4 regions of the Streptomyces sp. Q2 genome follow, and region 4 is predicted to be linked to each of the others. Evidence: riboswitches for the same ligand, from Rfam matches in the RefSeq annotation. Region 4 holds a riboswitch; each other region holds the start of a gene.
The links. A riboswitch is a leader RNA that binds a small molecule or an ion and turns the genes downstream of it on or off. The one in region 4 is predicted to bind cyclic di-AMP.
Positions count from the first base shown of each region.

Region 1: another riboswitch for cyclic di-AMP. It lies ahead of ACWBNA_RS44090 (C40 family peptidase); the one in region 4 lies ahead of ACWBNA_RS12010 (transglycosylase family protein).
Region 2: another riboswitch for cyclic di-AMP. It lies ahead of ACWBNA_RS40785 (M23 family metallopeptidase); the one in region 4 lies ahead of ACWBNA_RS12010 (transglycosylase family protein).
Region 3: another riboswitch for cyclic di-AMP. It lies ahead of ACWBNA_RS20725 (M23 family metallopeptidase); the one in region 4 lies ahead of ACWBNA_RS12010 (transglycosylase family protein).

Region 1 covers NZ_JBXEJE010000066.1:37,205-42,825, forward strand. The annotation lists gene ACWBNA_RS44080 (M23 family metallopeptidase) at 1-30, shown strand, start outside; gene pcrA (DNA helicase PcrA) at 141-2,627, opposite strand; cyclic di-AMP (ydaO/yuaA leader) riboswitch at 2,980-3,147, shown strand; gene ACWBNA_RS44090 (C40 family peptidase) at 3,156-4,337, shown strand; gene ACWBNA_RS44095 (hypothetical protein) at 4,389-4,742, opposite strand; gene ACWBNA_RS44100 (C40 family peptidase) at 5,219-5,621, shown strand, end outside.
Region 2 covers NZ_JBXEJE010000053.1:13,537-19,157, forward strand. The annotation lists gene ACWBNA_RS40780 (aldo/keto reductase) at 1-433, opposite strand, end outside; gene ACWBNA_RS40785 (M23 family metallopeptidase) at 568-1,599, opposite strand; cyclic di-AMP (ydaO/yuaA leader) riboswitch at 1,611-1,768, opposite strand; tRNA gene ACWBNA_RS40790 (tRNA-Met) at 2,064-2,137, opposite strand; gene ACWBNA_RS40795 (dihydrofolate reductase family protein) at 2,531-3,658, opposite strand; gene ACWBNA_RS40800 (MarR family winged helix-turn-helix transcriptional regulator) at 3,731-4,246, shown strand; gene ACWBNA_RS40805 (GTP cyclohydrolase II) at 4,377-5,081, shown strand; gene ACWBNA_RS40810 (sensor histidine kinase) at 5,118-5,621, opposite strand, start outside.
Region 3 covers NZ_JBXEJE010000018.1:41,263-46,883, reverse strand. The annotation lists gene ACWBNA_RS20745 (helix-turn-helix domain-containing protein) at 1-304, shown strand, start outside; gene ACWBNA_RS20740 (DUF6126 family protein) at 301-423, shown strand; gene ACWBNA_RS20735 (tyrosine-protein phosphatase) at 428-1,225, opposite strand; gene ACWBNA_RS20730 (alpha-galactosidase) at 1,407-3,479, shown strand; cyclic di-AMP (ydaO/yuaA leader) riboswitch at 3,785-3,943, shown strand; gene ACWBNA_RS20725 (M23 family metallopeptidase) at 3,946-4,929, shown strand; gene ACWBNA_RS20720 (DUF6250 domain-containing protein) at 5,179-5,621, shown strand, end outside.
Region 4 covers NZ_JBXEJE010000009.1:102,828-108,448, forward strand. The annotation lists gene ACWBNA_RS12000 (FtsB family cell division protein) at 1-388, opposite strand, end outside; gene eno (phosphopyruvate hydratase) at 502-1,788, opposite strand; gene ACWBNA_RS12010 (transglycosylase family protein) at 2,098-2,802, opposite strand; cyclic di-AMP (ydaO/yuaA leader) riboswitch at 2,806-2,983, opposite strand; gene ACWBNA_RS12015 (transglycosylase family protein) at 3,166-4,179, opposite strand; gene ACWBNA_RS12020 (transposase) at 4,304-4,930, opposite strand; gene ACWBNA_RS12025 (cytochrome P450 family protein) at 5,010-5,621, shown strand, end outside.

The DNA of each region.
Region 1 (5,621 bases), on a different contig from region 4:
CTGCGCAGCCACGGTATCGACCCGACGTAGGACGTGGACCCGGCGTAGGAGGTGAGAGGGCCGCCCCAGGCTGTCCCTCAGATCGACAGCCCGGGCAGATCGACCGCCCCCGGGCCCTGCTCCCGCAAGGGCCCCTTCTCCTACAACTTCTCCACCGGCGCGTACCGCAGCAGCAGCCGCTTCGGCTTGGTGTCCCCGAAGTCGATCGTCGCCTCGGCGTTGCCGCCCGTGCCCTTCACTCCCACGACCGTGCCGAGCCCGAACTGGTCGTGTGTCACCCGGTCCCCGACCGCCAGCGACACGGTCGGCTTCTCCGAGGTCCGGCGGGTGGCGAAGCCGGAGGCGCCCGAGGCCGACGAGCGGGAGCGGGAGGACGACAGCGAGGCCGCCACCCCGGACGCCGGACCGGAGGACATCGGCGCCATGGCACCGGTGCGCTTCCAGTCGACGTGCTGGGCCGGGATCTCCTCCAGGAACCGCGAGGGCGGGTTGTACGACGGCTGTCCCCACGCGCTGCGCATCGACGACCGGGTCAGGTACAGCCGTTCCCGCGCGCGCGTGATGCCGACGTACGCCAGGCGCCGCTCCTCCTCCAGCTCCTTGGCCTGGCCGAGGGCGCGCATGTGCGGGAAGACGCCGTCCTCCATGCCGGTCAGGAAGACGACCGGGAACTCGAGGCCCTTGGCGGTGTGCAGGGTCATCAGGGTGATGACTCCGGAGCCGTCCTCGTCCTCGTCGGGGATCTGGTCGGAGTCGGCGACGAGCGCGACCCGCTCCAGGAACGCGGAGAGCCCGCCCGGGGCCTCGCCCTCCCCGGTCTCCTGCTCGAACTCCAGGGCCACGGCGGCGAGTTCCTGAAGGTTCTCGATGCGGGTCTCGTCCTGCGGGTCGGTGGACGCCTGCAGCTCGGCGAGGTAGCCGGTGCGTTCGAGCACCGCCTCCAGGACGGTCGCCGGGCCCGCTCCGGACTCGACGATCGTCCGGAGGTCCTCCATGAGCGTGTTGAACCGTTTCACGGCGTTCGTGGAGCGCGCGGCCATGCCGTACGCCTCGTCGACGCGCTTGAGCGCCTGCGGGAAGCTGATCTTCTCCCGCTGGGACAGGGCGTCGATCATCGCCTCGGCGCGGTCGCCGATGCCCCGCTTGGGGACGTTCAGGATCCGGCGCAGTGGGACCGAGTCCTCCGGGTTGGCCAGCACCCGCAGGTAGGCCAGGACGTCCCGGACCTCCTTACGCTCGTAGAAGCGGACGCCGCCGACGACCTTGTAGGGCAGGCCGACGCGGATGAAGATCTCTTCGAAGACACGGGACTGGGCGTTCGTGCGGTAGAAGACGGCGACGTCTCCCGCCTTCGCGTCGCCCGCGTCGGTGAGACGGTCTATCTCGTCGGCGACGAACTGCGCCTCGTCGTGCTCGGTGTCGGCGACATAGCCGGTGATGCGCGCGCCCGCGCCCGCGTTGGTCCACAGGTTCTTGGGGCGGCGGGACTCGTTGCGCTCGATGACGGCGTTGGCGACGGTGAGGATCGTCTGGGTGGAGCGGTAGTTCTGCTCCAGGAGGATCGTCGTCGCGTCCGGGTAGTCCTCCTCGAACTGGAGGATGTTGCGGATGGTCGCACCACGGAAGGCGTAGATCGACTGGTCGGCGTCGCCCACCACGCACAGTTCGGCGGGCTGGAGGTCGTCCTCGGCGGGCGGTACGTCCACCGGGTGCTCGGAGGTGCCGACGAGTTCCCGGACGAGGGCGTACTGGGCGTGGTTGGTGTCCTGGTACTCGTCGACGAGGACGTGCCGGAAGCGGCGCCGGTAGTGCTCGGCGACGTCCGGGAAGGCGCGGAGCAGGTTGACCGTCGTCATGATCAGGTCGTCGAAGTCGAGGGCGTTCGCCTCGCGCAGTCGTGACTGGTACATGGCGTACGCCTGGGCGAGGGTCTTCTCGAAGCCGTCGGTGGCCTGGGCGGCGAAGTCCTCCTCGTCGATCAGCTCGTTCTTCAGGTTCGAGACCTTGGCGCTGAAGGACTTCGGCGGGAAGCGCTTGGGGTCGAGGTCCAGGTCACGGCAGACGAGTGCCATCAGACGCTTGCTGTCGGCGGCGTCGTAGATCGAGAAGGAGGAGGTGAAGCCGAGCTTCTTGGACTCCCGGCGCAGGATCCGCACGCACGCGCTGTGGAACGTCATCACCCACATGGCGTTCGCGCGCGGGCCGACGAGCTGCTCGACGCGCTCCTTCATCTCGCCCGCGGCCTTGTTGGTGAAGGTGATCGCGAGGATCTGGCCCGGATGCACCTTCCGCTCGCCCAGCAGGTGGGCGATGCGGTGGGTGAGCACCCGGGTCTTGCCGGAACCGGCGCCGGCCACGATGAGCAGCGGGGTGCCCTGGTGCACGACCGCGGCGCGCTGGTTGTCGTTCAGCCCGTCCAGGAGCGCGGCCGCGTCCACCACCGGGCGCGGGGCGCCGTCACGGTAGTACGCGTCCCGGTCCGGCGGCACGTCGAACTTCCCGCCGAACAGATCGTCCGGAACCGGTTCCGGTACGTGGTCGTCCTCGGGGGGTGGCGGGTGTTCCTCCTCGTGGGCCCGGGGGGCCTGGAGGTTCGCCAGGAAGCTGTCGTCAAAGAGGCTGCTCATCGCTCTCCGAGTCTAGGGCGCCCCACTGACAGCCCGCCGCCGCCCCGAGAACATCGTCTGATTCGGCGGGCTCGGGAGCCGAAGATCTCGCGGAGTCGACCGGCAGGCCGGCTTACCGTTCGCAAAGGTGCCGTCACGTTCCGCGACCGGGCGGGCCGGGCCGGTGGATCGTCGGCCGAAATGCACGCATACCGCAGCGGATCACTCTGGATTGATCTCGGCGCGCGGCAAGCTGACCCAAGGTCACGAAAATGTATCGGGCATATCGCACATCAACCTTCACAGGGGCCACACCAGTTGGCTACCGTGCCGGGCAGGCCGTACGACCCCCTCCGGCGAACGTCGCCGGGCCGCACGGCCTCCGCCGAGTCCGACGCGCCGCCGTGCGCCCGGAGCCGGGGACCCACCGACCTTGGGGTGAATCGGCCCGCGTCCCTCCGGGGAAGGGCCGTAGGGCAAACCTTCCTAACCACCCGCCCGAACCCGACAGCTAACTCGGTAGGCGGAACGTGGAAGGAGTCGCCTCCCTTGGCGTCGCACCGCAAGTCGCGTCCTTCGGGCACGCGCGTAGCAGGTATACGGACCCCCGCCCTTGCCACGGCCGCCCTCACCTCCGTGGCCCTGCTGTCCCAGACGGCCAACGCCGCCCCGTCGGCCGACGACAAACCGAGCCTCGAAGAGGTCGAGAAGAAGGTCGACGACCTGTACCGGCAGGCCGAGTCGGCGACCGACAAGTACAACGCGGCCGAGGAGAAGACCGCCAAGCAGCGCAAGCGCGTCGACACCCTCCTCGACGACGTCGCCAAGCGCACCCAGAGCCTCAACGAGGCGCGGGAGGAACTCGGTTCCTTCGCCGCCGCCCAGTACCGCAGCGGCGCCTCCACCCCCGACACCGCGACCTTCCTGCTCGCGGACTCCCCGCAGGACTACTTCGACCAGACCCAGTTGATGGGCCGACTGACCAATCGCCAGAAGGGCGCGGTCGACGACTACGTCACCGAGCAGTCCGCGACGATGAAGAAGCGACAGGAGGCCACCGAGAGCCTCCAGACGCTCACCGAGTCGCAGGGCGACCTGAAGACGGCCAAGGCCACTGTCCAGAAGAAGCTCGCCGACGCCCGGACGCTGCTCTCGCAGCTGACCGCCGAGGAGAAGGCACGGCTCGCGGCGATCGAGCAGAAGAAGCAGCAGGAGGCCGCGGCCAAGGCGGCCGAGCTGGCACGGCAGCAGGCTGCTGAGCAGAAGGCCCAGGAGGAGGAGGCTCAGCAGGAGTCGAGCAGCGGCTCGTCGAGCTCGTCGCCCTCCACCGCCCCCTCCACGTCCACCTCGACCGCCACGGACTCCTCGTACGCCACCAAGGCCGAGAAGGCGCTCGCCTTCGCCCGCGCCCAGATCGGCAAGCCGTACGTGTGGGGCGCCACCGGCCCCGAGTCCTATGACTGCTCCGGTCTCACCCAGGCCGCCTGGAAGGCCGCCGGCGTCGACATCCCGCGGGTCACCTACGACCAGGTCAACGCCGGCACCACGGTCTCCCTCTCCTCCGCCCAGCCCGGTGACCTGGTCTTCTTCTACGACGACATCAGCCACGTCGGCATCTACATCGGCAACGGCATGATGATCCACGCCCCGAAGCCGGGCGCGTACGTCCGCGAGGAGTCGATCTTCTATGACGGCGAGTCGTCCATCCACAGCGTGGTACGGCCGGCCTGACGTGACGCTCGGGGGCGGTGCCGGCGGCCTACGCCGCCGGCCGGGCCGAGGTCAGGTCCACAGCACCGCGATGAAGATGTTCGCGGTGGTCAGCACGCCCACCAGGGCGAACAGGCCCTTGTCGACCTTCTCCTCGTCACGCTTCACGTAGACGAGCCCGAGGATCACGATCAGCAGGGCCAGCTTCACGCCGATCTTGATGTTGTTGACGGGCTGGTCGTCGGCCTGGTTGAGGCCGACCAGGATGACGCCGGTGACCAGCATCGTCAGCGCCCCGTGCAGCATCGCCGGGACGAAGCGGGCGGTGCCCTGCCCCATCGCCCTCATCTGGGTGAGGAAGCCGCCGAGCAGCGCGGCGATGCCGACGATGTGCAGGCCGACGAAGAGATGGATGAGTACGTCCATGAGCCCGGAGCCTAATCAGGGACCGGGCGGCACCCGACACCGCCCCGCCCCAAGGGCACCTCTCGAGTCCGCCTCCGGTACTGACCGGATCTTGCATATATGCGCCTCATAGCACTCTGCCGCCCCCATAGGTCCCGATTCGGCACATCGGTCATCGCTCTGCGTGAAGTGGACGGCCCCGACGGCGGATCACGGTCGCATCCGGTCACCCGGCGGTCAGCTGGAAGAACTTCCGTACATCGCGTTACCTCACCGTCACTGTCGGGTTTAGCGTCCTCCACCAGGTGACCGGCTCCCCACCGCCGCCCGGGCCAGGGGCGGCAGTCGGCCACCACCGCCGAGAAAGGTCCGGCGGCGGTCCGCTCCCCCTGTGCGGGACGCCGCCGGACGCGTGACCGCCACCGGGCGGGCCGTACGTCCGCTCCGCCTGGCGTTCGTACGGACAAGGCGGTCGTACGAAAGGACGTGCAGTCCACGTGGCAGCGCACCGCAAGCCCCGGCAACGCTCGGTCAGCGGCACCAAGGCCCGCACGGCGGCGACGATCGCCCTCGCCGGCGCGGCGACCGCGACCGGCTTCGACGGGATCGGACACGCCGAACCGCAGCTCACGCCGGCGCAGGTCAAGGCGAAGGTGGACAAGCTCTACCAGGAGGCGGAGGTCGCCACCGAGAAGTACAACGGCGCGAAGGAGAAGGCGGAGGCGGCCCAGGCACGGCTGGCGGCCCTGCGGGACGAGGCGGCGCGCAGGACGGACAGCCTCAACTCTGCGCGGGACTCGCTGGGTTCGATGGCCGCGGCGCAGTACCGCGACGGCGGCCTGGACCCCGCCCTCCAGCTGGCCCTCTCCGACGACCCCGACCGGTACCTGGACGGCGCCG
Region 2 (5,621 bases), on a different contig from region 4:
CGAGCGCGCCGATGATCTCCTCCACCGGCACCTCGGGCTTGTCGAAGTGGGTGTAGTAGAGGTCGATGTGGTCGGTGTCGAGGCGGCGCAGGGACGCGTCGGCGGCGGCCTTGATGTTGGCGGCGGTCAGGCCCGGGTACTCGTGGTGCTGGCTGACCTTGGTCGCGATCACCACGTCCGCGCGGTTGCCCCGCGCCTTGACCCACTTGCCGATGATGGTCTCGGACTCGCCGCCCTGGTTGCCCTCGACCCACTGCGAGTAGGAGTCGGCGGTGTCGAGGAAGTTGCCGCCCGCGGCGGTGTACGCGTCGAGGACGGCGAAGGAGGCGGCCTCGTCGGCGGTCCAGCCGAAGACGTTACCGCCGAGGGAGAGCGGGAAGACCTCCAGGTCGGAGGAGCCGAGCTTGCGAAGCGAAGGAGAAGAAGAGGTCATGCCCTGTGTCAACGGCCGTGCCGGAGCCCGCCATTCCAGGAGCACCGGCAAAAACTCCGCAAATGCCTGACCGGCAGCCCTGACGTCGGGAAGGACCGCCGTCAGGACCACCGGTGTTCAGCACAGGACAGGCGTCAGGGGTTGAGGCCCTTGCTCCGCAGCCAGGCCATCGGGTCGATGCCGCTGCCGGCACCGCCGGAGTGGACCTCGAGGTGCAGATGCGCCCCGGTCACGTTCCCCGTGGCGCCCACGCGCCCGATGACGTCACCGGTGTTGACCTTCTGGCCCACGCTCACGCTGATCGAGGACTGGTGGGCGTACCACACCTCGGTGCCGTCATCGAGGGTGAGCACGGTCTTGTAACCGTACGACCCGTCCCAGCCGGCCTGCGTGATCGTGCCGGTGTGGACGGCCTTGATGAGGGTGCCCGTGGGCGCGGCGAAGTCGAGACCGGTGTGGTAGCCGGAGGACCAGAGCGAACCGGCCTGACCGAAGGTGGAGGTGATGGTGTACGAGGAGGTCGGCAGCGCGAACTGCTTGGCCAGCTCGGCCAGTCGCGCGGCCTCGGCCTTCTTCTCGGCCTCCTCCTCCGCCTTCTGCTTGGCGGCGGCGGCCTTGGCCTCGGCCGCCTTCTCCGCCTTGGCGGCCGCCTCGGCGGCCTGCTTCTCGGCGGCGGCCGCGGCGTCGGCGGCGGCCTTGCTCTCGACCTGGTCCTGCTGCTGCTCGGCCTGGGCCAGGATCCGGGTGCGCAGCGACTCGCCGGCGTCGGAGGTGCCCTGCTCGGTGTCGGCCGAGGCCACGCCGACGCTGCTGAGCGCCGTGGCAGAGCCCTCGGCGGCGTCCGAGTCGTCGGAGATCAGGGAGCCCACGTTGGGCAGGTCGGGCATGGAGATCGACACCGGCGGCTTGCCGGTCTGTGCGCTGGCCATGCCGCCCGCGCCGACCGCGGCTATGACGCCGACGCCGAGGACGGTGGAGCTGCGGGCGAGTCCGCCACGCTGCTTGGCGACACGATGCCGGCCACGTACGGATCGGATGGACTCCTCGGTGGGGTTCCACTCCGTCCAGGGGCCCTCGTCGGTGCGGTACTCGCCGTAGCCGAAGGTCTCGCTGTCGCGCTGGCTCGGCACGAACGGGGCTTCTGGGGCAGGCCGGTTGGACGCCACGTGGGCGTGCTCCTTTCCTTCCTTCTCGCCTACCGGGTTAGCTGACGGGTTCGGAGCAGGAAGGTCTCCTACGCGCGTATACCGCCCGTGAGTTCACGGTGGCATCCGCGCGATTCACCCCAAGTTGGTGGTTCCCCGGTTCCCTTGCGGGATTCGGCGCGTGCGCACGGAGCCGACTCTTGTGACGGCTGGGACGACCGCGCTGCGTTATCGAACGTTAATAGACGCGGGGCCTCGATTCCAAGCTGTTCCACTTGATCATTAACCTTTCTGCCGGGGACTTACGGCCCACCACCGGCGAAAATCGGGCGAGTTGACCAAACCTCAGCAGCAACCAAAGTACTGACGGTATGTCAGTTGTTATGCGGAGGGCGGTCACCCGATCACCCCACGTAACAAGAAACCCCGCACGCAAAACACCGAGGGCCGGAACCCATTTCTGGATTCCGGCCCTCGGCCTTCAGTAGCGGGGACAGGATTTGAACCTGCGACCTCTGGGTTATGAGCCCAGCGAGCTACCGAGCTGCTCCACCCCGCGTCGTTGTGTCTCCACTGTACGCCATCCGCGGACCAAAAGTCGCATCGGTTCCCGCCGCCCGGCCTGCCCACCTGCGAGAGCGCCTCCCGCATCCGCGTACGGCGGCAAGGGGACGTGTCGGGGGGTGTCCGCCCGCAGCGGTTGGCGCGTCAACGCCGGCACCTCTCCAAGGAACCGATTCCGCGCCGTTCCGAGGACGGACACCCCCCGACACGGCCCCGACCCACAACGCACCCGAAGGCGCAACGCGCACCCCACACCACCGGCACAGGCCGCCACAGACATACGGCCACGCGCACCCCACACCACCCGCACAAGCCGCCACAGACATACGGCCACGCGCACCCCACACCACCCGCACAAGCCGCCACAGACATACGACGGCCCAAGCCCTCACCCCAACAGATGCAGATTCGGCGCTTTGGCCCGCTCCTCGTACCCAGGGAGCACAACGACCTCCACGCCCTCGGCAGCCAGCACCCCACTCCCGTCGGCCCCCGCGACAAACGTGTCCGGCTCCCGCCAGGCCGTCACCACCCGCCGCACCCCCGCCTCAAGGATCAGCCGCGCACACGGCGCCGGCCGCGAAGCCCGCCGCGCACACGGCTCCAGGCTGCTGTATACGGTCGCGGAGGCCAGCCGGGGATCCCCCGGCGCGATCTTCGCCAGCGCCGCCTCCTCCGCATGGACGACCAGGTCGCCCCCCTCCCGGGAGTGGCCGCGCGCCAGCTCCGTGCCGTCGGCCGCCACCACCACCGCCCCCACGCTGAACGCCGTACGCGAGGGCGGACACGCGGCCGCCAGTTCGCAGGCGAGCGCCAGCCAGCGGTGGTCGGCGGCGGAGGGCCGCCGCCCGCCCGGTGCCGTCGGCTCGTAGCGCGTCAAAACGACGTCGCCCACCGCCCGGGTCTCCACCAGCCGGAGACGTCCGCCCTGGTAGGGGCCGGGTCCGAACAGACGAGGCGCGTCCGGGTCACCCACGAACAGCGGGGCCAGCACCAGCTGGAGCTCGTCGGCGAGCCCCTGCCGCAGCAGCTGCGTGTGGATCTGCCCGCCACCCTCGACCATGAGACGCCGCACGCCACGGACGTCGTACAGGTGCTCCAGCAGCAGCGGCCAGTCGAGTTCGGCACCGAGCGGCACGACATCCGCCGCCAGCCCCACGGCACGGGCCCGCACCGCGCCCTTGTCCGTCGTGTAGACGATCTTCTCGCCTCCGGTGTGCCAGAAGTTCGCGGCCGGATCCAGGTCCCCCGACCCGCTGACCGTGACCTTCAGCGGATACTCCGGCTTCCCCGCGGCCACCCGCGCCGCCCGCCGCTGCGCCGAGTTGACCAGCAGCCGCGGATTGTCGGCACGGATCGTCCCCGCTCCGACCAGGATCGCGTCGACGGACGCCCGCACCTCGTCGACCCGGTCGAAGTCGGCCGGGCCGGAGAGCAGCAGGCGGTCGGGGCCGGTGTCGTCCAGGTAGCCGTCGAGGGAGACGGCGGCGGAGAGGAGGACGTACGGGTGGGGCATCGGCGCGGTCCCTCTCGAAGGCGGCGGCACGGCACTCTTGGTTCAAGTTTGAAGCAAACCTACACTGGGTGCATGACGACTCGCTGGCTCACGCCGAAGGAGCAGCGCGCCTGGCGCGCGTACATCGCCGCGACGCAACTCCTGGAGGACGCGATCGACCGGCAGCTCCAGCAGGAGGCCGGCATGCCGCACCTGTACTACTCCATCCTGGCCGGTCTTTCCGAGGTGCCCGACCGCCGGCTGCGCATGACCGATCTCGCCGAGAAGCTGAAGATCACCCGCAGTCGGCTGACGTACGCGGTGACGCGCCTGGAGAAGGACGGGCTGCTGCGGCGCGAGGACTGCCGCTGGGACAAGCGCGGAAGCGTCGCTGTCCTGACGGACGAGGGCATGACGGTGCTGGAGCAGACCGCGCCGGGCCACGTCGAGACGGTCCGGGCCTCCCTCTTCGACCGCCTCACCGACGAGCAGGTGGACCAGCTGGAGGAGATCTGCACGGGGATCGCGCAGGGCCTCCAGGACGAGGGCGCCCGGTCCGCACCGGACGACGTCCCGTGGCGCCGGCGCTCCTCGCCCTCCTGTTCGTGAGCCGCACCACAAACCCACCACAAACCAATTGCTTCAAATTTAAAGCATGGGGTAAGGTCCGTGATCGTAGATGTGCTTCAAATCTGAAGCACAGACTGCGCCTCTGATCCCCGGACCCGGGAGAACCCGCATGTACGACTTCCCCGCCGCCACCCTCCGCTCCCGCGTCCGCGTACCGCTGCGCTTCCACGACGGCTACGGCGTCGACGCCGAACTGGCCACCTTCCACGGCCTGGTCGACGGCCAGGAACACGTGGCGATCATCCTCGGCGACCCGGCCACGACGACACCCCCCGGCACCTCCACCCCCCTCACCCCCTCCGCCCCCTCCACTACCGCCTCCACCCCCGCCACCCCCCTCGTCCGCCTGCACTCCGAGTGCCTCACCGGCGACGTCTTCGGCTCGGCCCGCTGCGACTGCGGCCCGCAACTGCGCGAGGCGGTCGAGCGCATCGCCGACCGCGGCGGCGTGCTGCTCTACCTCCGCCAGGAGGGCCGCGGCATCGGCCTCTACAACAAGCTCGACGCGTACGCCCTCCAGGACCAGGGCCTCGACACGTACGCCGCCAACACCGCGCTGGGCCTGCCCGAGGACGCCCGCGACTACACGGCGGCCGCCCAGATGCTCCAGGCCCTCGGGATCAGCGGCCTCGACCTGCTCTCCAACAACCCCGACAAGGCAGGGCAGTTGCGCGACCTCGGCATCGACGTCCGCGACCGTGTCCCCACCGGCGTCTTCCAGACCGCGCACAACGTCAGGTACCTGCGCGCGAAGGTCCTCCAGACCCAGCACACGCTGCCGCTGGGCGAGCTGACGGGACTTCACGCGGGCTGACGGTGCGGCGGACCAGGCCCACACCGCCCTCGGTGATCACCACACGCAGGGCAGCTCCACCTCGATCACGGTCGGCCCCCCGGCCGGGCTGGTGACGTCGAAGGTCCCGTCGAGCGCCGCGACCCGCCGGCGCATGCCGAGCAGCCCCGAACCGGCGGACTCGTCGGCGCCGCCCCGGCCCTCGTCGCGTACGCGCACGGTCAGGCTGCGCCGGGTACGGGCGAGGCGGACCTCGGCGCGGGGTGAGCCGCTGTACTTGGCGACGTTGGTCAGCGCCTCGGCGACGACGAAGTAGGCGGCGGCCTCCACGGCCGCGGGCGCGCGCACCCCCTCCTCCAGTCCGCCGTCGTCCATGGACACGGCCAGACCGCTGCTCGCGGCCAGCGCCCGCACCGCGCCGACCAGGCCGCGGTCGGTGAGGATCGGCGGGTGGATGCCGCGTACGACGTGCCGCAGCTCGGTGAGTGCCTGTTCGGCCTGGTCCTGGGCGTCGTCCAGGAGTTTGCGGGCGGCCGCGGGATCACGGTCGTAGGCCCGCTT
Region 3 (5,621 bases), on a different contig from region 4:
CGGCGCACCCGGCCGTGGCATGCAGGCCCTGCGCGTCCACGTGCCCCACGGCTCCCAGGGGGACATCGTGCGCGTCCACCCCGGCGAGGAGTGGCTGTACGTCCTCGAAGGGCGGCTGCGGCTGCGCCTCGGGGACACCACGCACCTGCTCGCGGAGGGCGACAGCGCGCACTTCGACTCGCTGACCCCGCACCGCATCGTCGCCGAGGACCGCGGCGGCGTGGAGCTCCTGTTCGTCCACACCCTGCTGCAGAGCCCCACGGCCGCGCTGTGCCTGGGCCCCACCATCGGAGAGATGCCATGAGCAACATGGAGGAGAAGTTCCCCCGCGCCCTGTGGGTGCGGCTGATCATCTACCTGGCGGTGGGGCACCTGTTCGCGGCCTTCATCTACCTGCTGTTCGCGCTGGGGGCCAAACAGTGAGCGGTCAGTCGAGCAGGCGCTCCCGCAGCCGCTCCCGGATCGCCGGAGTGACGGAGAGCCCCTGCTCCAGGTACGTCTCGACGCTGCCCCACGTCTCGTCGATGGTGGCGAAGGCCGTCGCCAGATACTCGGCGCGCGCGTCGAACAGGGGGCTGAGCAGCTCCATGACCTCGGGGGAGTAGGCCGAGGCGGCGCTGCCGCTGCGGCGCACCTTGTAGCGGCGGTGCCTGGCGTTCGACTTCAGGTAGTCGGCGACGATCGCCTCCCGCTCCACGCCCAGGGCCAGCAGCGTCACCGCTATCGACAGCCCGGCGCGGTCCTTGCCCGCCGCGCAGTGCATCAGCACCGGGACGCTGTCCTCGGCGACCGAGTGCAGCACCCGGGAGTGCTCGGCGGTGCGCTCCTTGATGATCGTGCGGTACGACGCGATCATCCGGTTCGCGGCCCTGCCGTCGGACAGCAGCGCGCGCAGCTGGTCGAGGCCGCCGTCGCGGACCATCTTCCAGAACTCCGCGCCGTCCGCGGGGTCGCTCAGCGGCAGGTTCACATTGCGCACGCCCGGCAGCTCGACGTCGGGACCCTCCAGCTTCTGGTCCGCGGCGTTGCGGAAGTCGAAGATCGTGTGCAGGCCCAGGGATTCGAGGAAGGCGGCATCCTCCTCGGTCGCGTGCGCGAGGTGGCCGCTGCGGAACAGCACCCCGTGCCGCACCCGCCGTCCGTCCACCGTCGGCAGCCCGCCCACATCCCGGAAGTTGCGCACTGCGGCCAGCTGCGGTTCGGTCGACGGGACCTGCTGCGTCACGAGGGCTCCTCCCACTACGTCCCGCCGACGCGGCTCGACGACGGGCACCCACTCGACGATACGACATGGGTTCCTGGGGCAATGAGTTGTCCACAGGCGTTGCACCGAGGGCGCGCGCACCTTGATGATGTTGGTGCTTGAGCGCCCCTGTTCAGGCATGTTCGTATCTGTGAGGGACTGCATGCTGGAGATCGCCGAGAACGGCCGCACATGGCTCCTGTCCGGGCCGGCCAGCAGTTACGCCGTCCACCTCACCGCCGACGACGAGCTCCTGCACCTGCACTGGGGGCCACGGATCGCCCTCGCCGACGCCGAGGCGCTCGCCGTACGCCCGCTGCCCGACTACTGGCCCTTCGAGTCCCCGCTCGACGGGCGCGAGGAGTACCCCGTCGAGGGCGGACCCCGCTTCGTCCGGCCGGCCCTGTCGGTGCGCACGGAGGAGGGGCGCGGCACCGAGTGGCGCTTCGAGGCGTACGAGCGGGCCGAGGACGACGCACTGCGGCTGCGGTTCCGCGACGGCGGGCTGGCGATCACGCTGCACTACCGGATGCGCCACGACGTCCTCGAACGCTGGGTGACCCTGGACAACGACGGGCCCGCCCGGGAACTCCTGCGCGCCGACTCCGCCACCTGGACCCTGCCCGACCGCGACGGCTGGCGCCTGTCCCAGCTGCACGGCCGGTGGGCCGCGGAGTCCCGGCTCGTACGCTCCCCCCTCACCTACGGTGAGAAGGTCATCGGCAGCCGCCGCGGCCACACCGGACACCAGCACCTGCCCTGGGTCGCGCTCGACACCGACGCGACCGAGGAGCGCGGCGAGGTCTACGGCTGCGCCCTCGGCTGGTCCGGGTCCTGGCGGATCGCCGTGGCCCAACTTCCGGACGCGCGCGTGCAGATCACCGGCGGTGCCGGGTACGACGAGTCCGGCCTGCTGCGGCTGGCGGCGGGGGAGTCCTTCACGACGCCCGTCTTCGCCGGTCTGTGGAGCGAGGGAGGCTTCGGCGGGGCGAGCCGGGCCTGGCACGCCTACCAGCGTGCGTATGTGATCCCGGACGCGGACCAGGACCGGCCGGTGCTGTTCAACTCCTGGGAGGCCACGGAGTTCGACATCTCCGAGGAGCAGCAGAAGGTGCTGGCGCGGCGGGCCGCGGCGATGGGCGTCGAACTGTTCGTCGTCGACGACGGCTGGTTCGGGGCCCGCACCAGCGACCGCGCCGGGCTCGGCGACTGGAAGCCCAACCCGGACCGCTTCCCCGGCGGCCTCAAGCCGCTCGGCGACCACGTACACGCCCTCGGCATGAAGTTCGGCATCTGGGTGGAGCCGGAGATGGTCAATCCGGACAGCGAGCTGTACCGGGCGCACCCGGACTGGGTGCAGTACCAGCCGGGACGAAAGCGGACGGAACTGCGCAATCAACTCGTACTGAACCTCGCGCGCGAGGACGTCCAGGAGTACCTCTGGGGACAACTCCACGAACTCCTCTCCAGCGCCCCGATCGACTATGTGAAGTGGGACTTCAACCGCTGCTTCACCGACGCCGGCTGGCCCGGTGAGCCCTATCCGCAGCGTCTGTGGGTCGACCACGTGCACGCCCTGTACCGCCTGTTGGACCGGCTGCGGGCCGCCCATCCGGGCGTCGCCTTCGAGTCCTGCTCGGGCGGCGGCGGCCGGATCGACCTCGGCGTGATGAGCCGTACGGACCAGGTGTGGACCTCCGACAACACCGACCCGCTCGACCGGCTCGCCATCCAGCACGGCTTCAGCCAGATCCATCCCGCCCGGGTCATGGCCGCCTGGGTCACCGACAGCCCCAACACCCAGCTCAACGGCCGGGTCAGCTCGCTGAGGTTCCGCTTCGTGAGTGCCATGGCAGGGGTGCTCGGCGTCGGCGGGGACCTCGCCGAGTGGACCGAGGAGGAACTCGCCGAGGCCCGTGACTGGGTGGAGCTCTACAAGGAGATCCGGCCCGTCGTGCAGCGCGGCGACCTCTACCGGCTGCGGCCCCCGGAGGGCGGGCTCAGCGCGGTGCAGTACGTGCTGGGCGACGAGACCGTCGTCCTGGCCTGGCTCCAGGCGCAGCGTTACGGCGAGCCCGTACCGGCGCTGCGAGTGCGGGGCATCGACCCGTCAGCATCGTACGAATGCCGCGAAACGGGCGAAGTTCACAGAGGTGTCGTACTGCTGCATCACGGACTGCGGACGGGGCTGCGCGGTGACCTCGATGCGACGGTTATCCGTCTACGCCGCATCTAGGGCTTCTGTCTGAATTGGCGCCTTCGTTCCAACTCCGGCCGGAATGAAGGCGCCTGGGGAGTGGCCACGTGAGGAGCGTCATATTCGTGACCGTGAGTCGCCCGTCATGTTCACGTAATCAACACGCTTTTCAAGGGACTTTGGCCAAAAGAGCGGTTCCCTAATGCACTCAGTGTGACCGGTAATTCCCTCAGATGACCAACAGAAACCCATTCAGGGGCAACCACTTGCTTGTCCCTTCGCGTCTTGGTCGCTTACGTTCACCATCCATCCGGACGGACGCCCAATCCTGCCGCCGCCCGGAACCCGCACACTCACCCGTCCACGGCAGGAGCGGGGGACCCACAGGTACAACGCCTGTTCCGGTCTCCGGAACGGCTAGGGGTTAAGCCGTACTTCGGTACGGCCGGGCATCTCCAGTCCGCACCCGACAGCTCACCTCGCAGGCGCCGGAGAGGAATTCGCCATGCCCGCGAAGGGTAAGCACCGCCGACCGAAGTCCCAGCGCTTCACTCGCTCCATCGCCGTCGCCGGAACCGGCGGCGCCGCACTCGCGCTCCCGCTTCTCGGGGCCACCGGCGCGCACGCCGCCACCCCGCAGTCCGTATCGGAAAAGACCGTTCAGTCGTCCGTGCCGACCACCGTGCAGAAGGTGGCCGAAAAGACGGCGGCCGAAAAGAAGGAATCCGCGCAGACCTCCGGCGCGAAGACCTACTCCGTGCGGGCCGGCGACTATCTCGCGAAGATCGCGGACGAGCAGAATGTCAGCGGCGGCTGGAAGAAGCTCTACTCCGACAACCGCGCTGCCGTCGGCGACGACCCGTCGCTGATCCACCCCGGTCTGAAGCTCTCGATCGGCAAGAAGGCCACGACGAGCACGCCCAAGTCGTCGTCGTCCTCCTCCTCGGGCTCTTCCGCTCCGTCGCCGAAGTCGTCTTCCCCGAAGTCGTCGAAGTCCTCGGATTCGTCCGCGTCGTCGTCGTCCTCCTCGTCGAAGACCGAGGCGGCCACGCAGAGCGCCGACACCGCCGGCAACTCCAGCGGCTTCAGCCTCCCGGTGGGTGGTGCCGCCGTCGGCACCGCGTACCACGTGGCGGGCAGCATGTGGTCCAGCGGCTACCACACCGGCGTCGACTTCGTCGTCCCGACCGGCACCTCCCTGAAGGCGGTCGGCGCGGGCACGGTCGTCTCCGCGGGCTGGGGCGGCGCGTACGGCAACCAGGTCGTCATCAAGCTCGCCGACGGCTACTACGCCCAGTACGCCCACCTGTCCTCGCTCTCCGTCTCCAGCGGCCAGTCCGTGACCGCCGGCCAGCAGATCGGCCTCTCCGGTGCCACCGGCAACGTGACCGGTCCGCACCTGCACTTCGAGATCCGCACCACGCCCGACTACGGCTCGGACGTGGACCCGGTCGCCTACCTCCGCTCGAAGGGTGTCGCCGTCGGCTGACGCTCCTTCCAGCGCCCCTGAGGGCGGCGCCCCACACGCCACCGAAGGCCGGACCCCGATCCCCGGGTCCGGCCTTCGGTGTGTTCGCCTTCCTCACCCATGATCACTTCGTTGCGGTCGTGTGGCAGGGGTGTCCGGAGCGTCGACAGCGACGGGAGTGAGGGGACACAGTGAACTCCGCAGCGGTGCAAGCGCTTTCTGCGTCTGTGCCGAAGCCCTCGATCACCCTCCCGGAAGGAGCCGTCTCCCGTGACGACCACGCGCAGAGCCTTCGGAGCCCTCGCCGCCGGCGCCGCCCTGGCCGCCCTCGCCCCCGCGACCGGCGCGAGCGCCACGCCCCGCCATCGCCGGCTGATCGCCCGCGACGACTTCCGCCACGGTCTCGGCCGATGGGCGGTGGAACTCGAGAAGGGCGGCAGCGTCACCGCCTCCCGCGGGGTCCTGGACGTCGACGTACCCGCCGGCGCGACGGTCTGGTTCAAGGAACGGCTCGAAGGTCCGTACGTCCTCGAGTACACCGCCACGCCGGTGGCGGCGGGCGGGGTCAACGACCGCGTCTCCGACCTCAACAACTTCTGGAACGCCGTCGACGTCCGGTCCCCCGACGACCTCCTCGCCGTGCGGCGGGGCGGGGCACTGGCGGAGTACGACTTCCTCAAGACGTACTACGTCGGCTACGGCGCCAACACGAA
Region 4 (5,621 bases):
GCTTGGCCGCGTCCGGGTCGATGACGATGTAACCAGTCTCGCCCGGCATGACGTAGTGCAGCCGCTGCCGGATCTGCTGTTCCGCGTACGCGTCGTCCTGCCAGCGCGCCTTGAGGTCGCGCAGCTGCTCGACCCGCTGCCGGGCCTGTTCCCGCTGGCGCTGCACGTCGGCGATCTCGGCGCGCTGGGAGACGTACTGCCTTATGGGATAGGCGAGCGCCACGATCAGCGTGCACAGGACCATGGCCAGCAGCGCGGCCCGGCCGGTGAGCCGGGAGCGGCGGGCCTGCCGTTTGGTCTGGGAGCGGTAGACACGGGCCGCGGTCTGCTCGCCGAGCAGCTTGATCCTGGTCGCGGTGGAGAAACGGTCCCGGTCCTTCACGGCCATGTTCCCCCGCCTCCCGTCTCACACGCACGTACGTCCCCGGACACGGTACGGGACCGGGTACGGGGACGTACGTACGACTGGCTAGGGCTCACTCGAGCCTTGGCCCTTTACGTTCAGCCCTTGAACCGCGGGAACGCGCTGCGGCCGGCGTACACCGCGGCGTCGTCGAGGATCTCCTCGATGCGCAGCAGCTGGTTGTACTTGGCGACGCGCTCGGAGCGGGCCGGGGCGCCGGTCTTGATCTGGCCGCAGTTGGTGGCGACGGCGAGGTCGGCGATGGTGACGTCCTCGGTCTCGCCGGAGCGGTGGGACATCATGCACTTGAAGCCGCTGCGCTGGGCCAGCTCGACGGCGTCCAGGGTCTCGGTCAGCGAGCCGATCTGGTTGACCTTGACGAGCAGGGCGTTGGCCGCGCCCTCGTCGATGCCGCGGGCCAGGCGCTCCGGGTTGGTGACGAACAGGTCGTCGCCGACGATCTGGACCTTGTCGCCGAGCTTGTCGGTGAGGACCTTCCAGCCCGCCCAGTCGTCCTCGAACAGCGGGTCCTCGATGGAGACGAGCGGGTAGGCCGCGACGAGCTCCTCGTAGTACTCCGTCATCTCGGCGGCGGAGCGGTCCTTGCCCTCGAAGGAGTAGACGCCGTCCTTGTAGAACTCGGAGGCGGCGACGTCCAGGGCCAGGGCGATCTGCTCACCGGGGGTGTAACCGGCTTCCTTGACGGCCTCGAGGATGAGGTCGAGGGCCTCGCGGTTGGAGCCGAGGTTCGGGGCGAAGCCGCCCTCGTCGCCGAGGCCGGTGGACAGGCCCTTGCTCTTCAGCACCTTCTTGAGGGTGTGGTAGACCTCGGTGCCCCAGCGCAGGGCCTCGGAGAAGGACTCCGCGCCGATCGGCGCGATCATGAACTCCTGGATGTCCACGTTGGAGTCGGCGTGCGAGCCGCCGTTCAGGATGTTCATCATCGGAACGGGCAGCAGGTGCGCGTTCGGGCCGCCCAGGTAGCGGAAGAGGGGGAGGTCGCTGGCCTCGGAGGCGGCGTGGGCGACGGCGAGGGAGACGCCGAGGATGGCGTTGGCGCCGAGCGAGCCCTTGTTGTCGGTGGCGTCCAGGTCGAACATCGCCTGGTCGATCAGACGCTGCTCGGTGGCGTCGTAGCCGACGAGCTCCGGGCCGATCTGCTCGATGACGGCGAGGACGGCCTTCTCGACACCCTTGCCCTGGTAGCGGTTCGGGTCACCGTCGCGGAGCTCGATGGCCTCGAAGGCACCCGTGGAGGCGCCGGACGGAACGGCGGCACGACCCGTGCTGCCGTCGTCGAGGCCGACCTCGACCTCGACCGTGGGGTTGCCTCGGGAGTCCAGGATTTCCCGGGCTACGACGACGTCGATGGACGGCACGAGCATCTCCTTCTGGGATGTGACGCGGTTACGCGGGCCGTGGGGCCCGTGGTGCGGGGAGCCGCGGTCGGCTCCGCGAGACGAGCCTAACCGCCCCGGGGCGATCGGCCAGCCGCCCGACCACCTCTTGGGCAGACCGAGAGGAAATTGTTTCCGAACGGAACAAAGCGAGGGGTCAAAAAAGCCCCGCCCCGGTGCGTACGGGGGAAGACGCACCGGAGCGGGGAGCCCGTGGGGACGGGGGTGGCCCTCACGAGGCCTCCACTGTGGAGGCCTCGTCCATGAGAGCGCTGTGGTTCGGCTACGAGCCGCGTGTCACTTCAGGTGCAGCTGCTGGCCCGGGTAGATGAGGTTGGCGTCCTCGACGATGTCCTTGTTCAGCTCGAACAGCTTCGCCCAGCCGCCCTTGACGTCGTGCTCCTCGGCGATGGAGCTGAGGGTGTCGCCCTTGACGACCTTGTACTCGCCGTCACCCTTCTTGACCTTCTTGCCGGTCGGGGTGGTGACGGTCTTCTTCGCGGCCGGACGGTCCGTGGAACGGGACGCCTGCTGCTCCGAAGAGCGGGTCGTGGTCTCCGAGGAGTCGCTGCTCGAGCCGCTGGAGCTGCTGGAGCTGTTCGACGAGGTGTCGGTGCTGCCGTTGTAGGCGGAGCTCGACAGGTTCACGCCGCAGCTCGGCCAGGCGCCCTTGCCCTGGGAGGCGAGGACCTTCTCGGCGACGGCGATCTGCTGCGCCTTGGAGGCCTGGTTGGCCTGCGCGGCGTACTGCGTGCCGCCGTACGCGGCCCACGTGGAGGCGGAGAACTGCAGACCGCCGTAGTAGCCGTTGCCGGTGTTGATGGACCAGTTGCCGCCGGACTCGCACTGGGCGACGGTGTCCCACTCGGAGGCGGTGGCGGCGGAGGCGTTGCCGGCCGCCATCAGCGGGGCGGCGACGGCGGCGCCGGTGACACCGGCGATGGCGATGGCCCGGGTGGCCTTGGACGGACGGCGGTGCTTGCCCTTGGCGGAAAACAGCATGGTGGATCCCCTCACCGACGCCTGCGAGGTGAGCTGTCGGGTTCGGGCCGGTTGAGTTGCCCGGCCGTGCCTCGCGCTGTTTCGTGCGCGGCACGGCTTCACCCCAAGCCGGATCCAGCTCAACTGCTGGTCCCGGCACTTACCTTGGGTCCCCCGCTCCTGCCTACGGCGCTTGACGCGACGACTGTTCCCGTACGGCCGCTGGCAGGATTCGGCGTTGCGGCAGCCGGGGCTCGTGTTGGCGAGCGGTGACGACGGTAGACACGCGATCCGCGGAATTTCAAAGACGATCAGGGCTTCTGAGAGTCATCCCACACTTTCACCAAAGCGGACATTCAGTGCGAAGTGTGACGCGAACTCCCGCTAGTTTTCACCCGATTCGACACCGACAGAGAGGGTCTGACCGGGCGCGATGACGCTCGGGTCGGCACCGATCGCCTGCCTGTTCTCCGCGTAGAGCTCACGCCACCCGCCCTGGAGGCCAAGGGAGTCGGCGATGGACGCGAGAGTGTCTCCGGCGCGGACGGTGTACGAGTCGGCGCGGACGGCGTGACGGCCCGTGGAGGTGTCACTGCCGGCCTCGCCGGTGCCTGTGTCGGCGACGGTCTCGTCGGCGCTGCCGCCACGGTGCCGGCCGGCGCTGAGGGAGCCGGTGTCGACGAGGGCCGAAGAGCCGCCCTCTTGCCATGACTTGTCCGAGTCGCCCTGCTTCGTCGCGTCCGTGACGGAGCTGTCGGAACCCCGCGAGTCCTGCGAGTCACCCGAACCCGAGCCGGAACCGGGCGACGAGTCGGACTTGGCCGAATTGCCGATCTTGCCCGTCTCGTCGGTCTTGCCGGAATCATCCGACGGGGCACCGGAGCCGGACGGACTGGGCGACGCGTCCGTCGACGGGCCCGTCGACACTTCGGACGAGTCCGACAACCCCGGCGAGTCGGATGATTCGCCGCTGTCCGACGTCGCGCCGTCCGCCACGCCCGTGTCGACGTCTGCCGCCGCGGAGTCCTTGCTGAGCCCGTTGAGCAGTCCGCAGGTGGACCAGTAGCCGACACCCTGGTCCGCGAGGATCTTCTCGGCGACCGATATCTGCTGGTTGCGGCTGGCCTGGTCGGGGCGCGAGGCGAAGTCGAGACCGCCGTACTGCTCCCAGTCCTCCTGTGCGATGTGGAGTCCGCCGTAGTACCCGTCTCCGGCGTTCTCGCTCCAGGAGCCACCCGTCTCGCAGTTCGCCACCTGGTCCCACGTGGTGCCGGTCGCCGCGCTCGCGCCGGTGGCGCCGAGAAGCGGAATGGCGATGGCGGAGCCGGTCACTCCTGCCGCCACGAGGATGGCCGGAGCCTGGCGGGGGCGACGATGGCGGCCGTTCCCGGAGAGCATGCGGAAACCTTTCGCAAGACAACGGTGATCAGGCGGCGGGTGAGGCTCGGCGCCGCGCTGATCCGTGAACGTATAGGCAGTCGAACACTTGTCACAAGTTAATGCCGCGTAGATCACGTGAAAGTCACAGAGTTGAGGGCGCGTCACGTTTGACCAGTTCCCGAGTGATGCGGCCCGTGACCTCGGTGGCCGGGACGAGTGGCTCGTGCCGAACCGGCGTGGCTCCGCCGCTGAGATTCAGATGGTTCACGAGGACGGGCCAAAAGCCCTTTTTGAACCATGCGTTCTGCCTGTCCTTGGCGAGTGCCCATGGGCCGTATCGCTCGGGAAGCTCGTCCCAGAGGCAACCGGTACGCAACCGGTAGAGGGTTCCGTTCACTTGCGTCCGCACGTCCACCGCACTTCTCGCGAACTGGCGACGCTGGAAGTGAGCGGCCATCAGTTCCTCGACGGCAGGCCACGCCAGCTCCGGCACTTCCATGGGAACCGGCGTCCCGGTCCGCGCGTGCCATTCCGTCACCCTGCACGTGACCCCGGATCGCTTCCGGACCTCTCCGAGCGGCTTCACCGTGATGTCCAGAAGGTCGATCACGTATGCCATCTGCGGGAGAGCCAAGTCCCGCAGTTCCTCCCAGGCGATCAAGGTGAGGTCCGAGACGTCCATGGTGTCCGGTTCCGCTTCCTCCTGTCCCGCAAGGGCCTCTCTCCCCCTGGCGAGCAGTTCCCTGGCGCCGCGCACGTCCTCGCCCATATCCCGATACCTCCCTCCCCCGTCCTCCCGCGTCTCGGCGGCGGCGCGTCCACGCCCCGGCTCCCGATACGGTCATCAGGTGAACGTCCCGAACACCGCCCCCGAACTCTTCACCTGGGAGTTCGCCACCGATCCGTACCCTGCCTATGCCTGGCTGCGTGAGCACTCCCCCGTGCACTGGACACGGCTTCCCAGCGGAGTCGAGGCGTGGCTGGTGACCCGCTATGCGGATGCGCGCCAAGCTCTCGCGGACGGGCGCCTTTCGAAGAACCCCGCTCATCACGCCGAAGACGCCCACGGCAAGAGCCGGACCGGTATCCCCGGTGAGCGCAGCGCCAATCTCATGACACATCTGCTCAATATCGACCCGCCGGACCACACCCGGCTGCGCCGCCTCGTCTCCAAGGCGTTCACCCCACGCCGTGTGGCGGAATTCGCGCCCCGCGTGCAGCAGTTGACCGACGATCTCATCGATCAGTTCGCGCCGCGGGGGGAGGCCGACCTCATCCACGACTTCGCCTTTCCCCTCCCTATCTACGCGATCTGCGACCTGCTCGGCGTCCCCGGCGAGGATCAGGACGACTTCCGGGACTGGGCCGGGATGATGATCCGGCACGGAGGAGGTCCGCGCGGTGGCGTCGCCCGCTCCGTCAAGAAGATCCGCGGTTACCTCGCCGACCTGATCCACCGC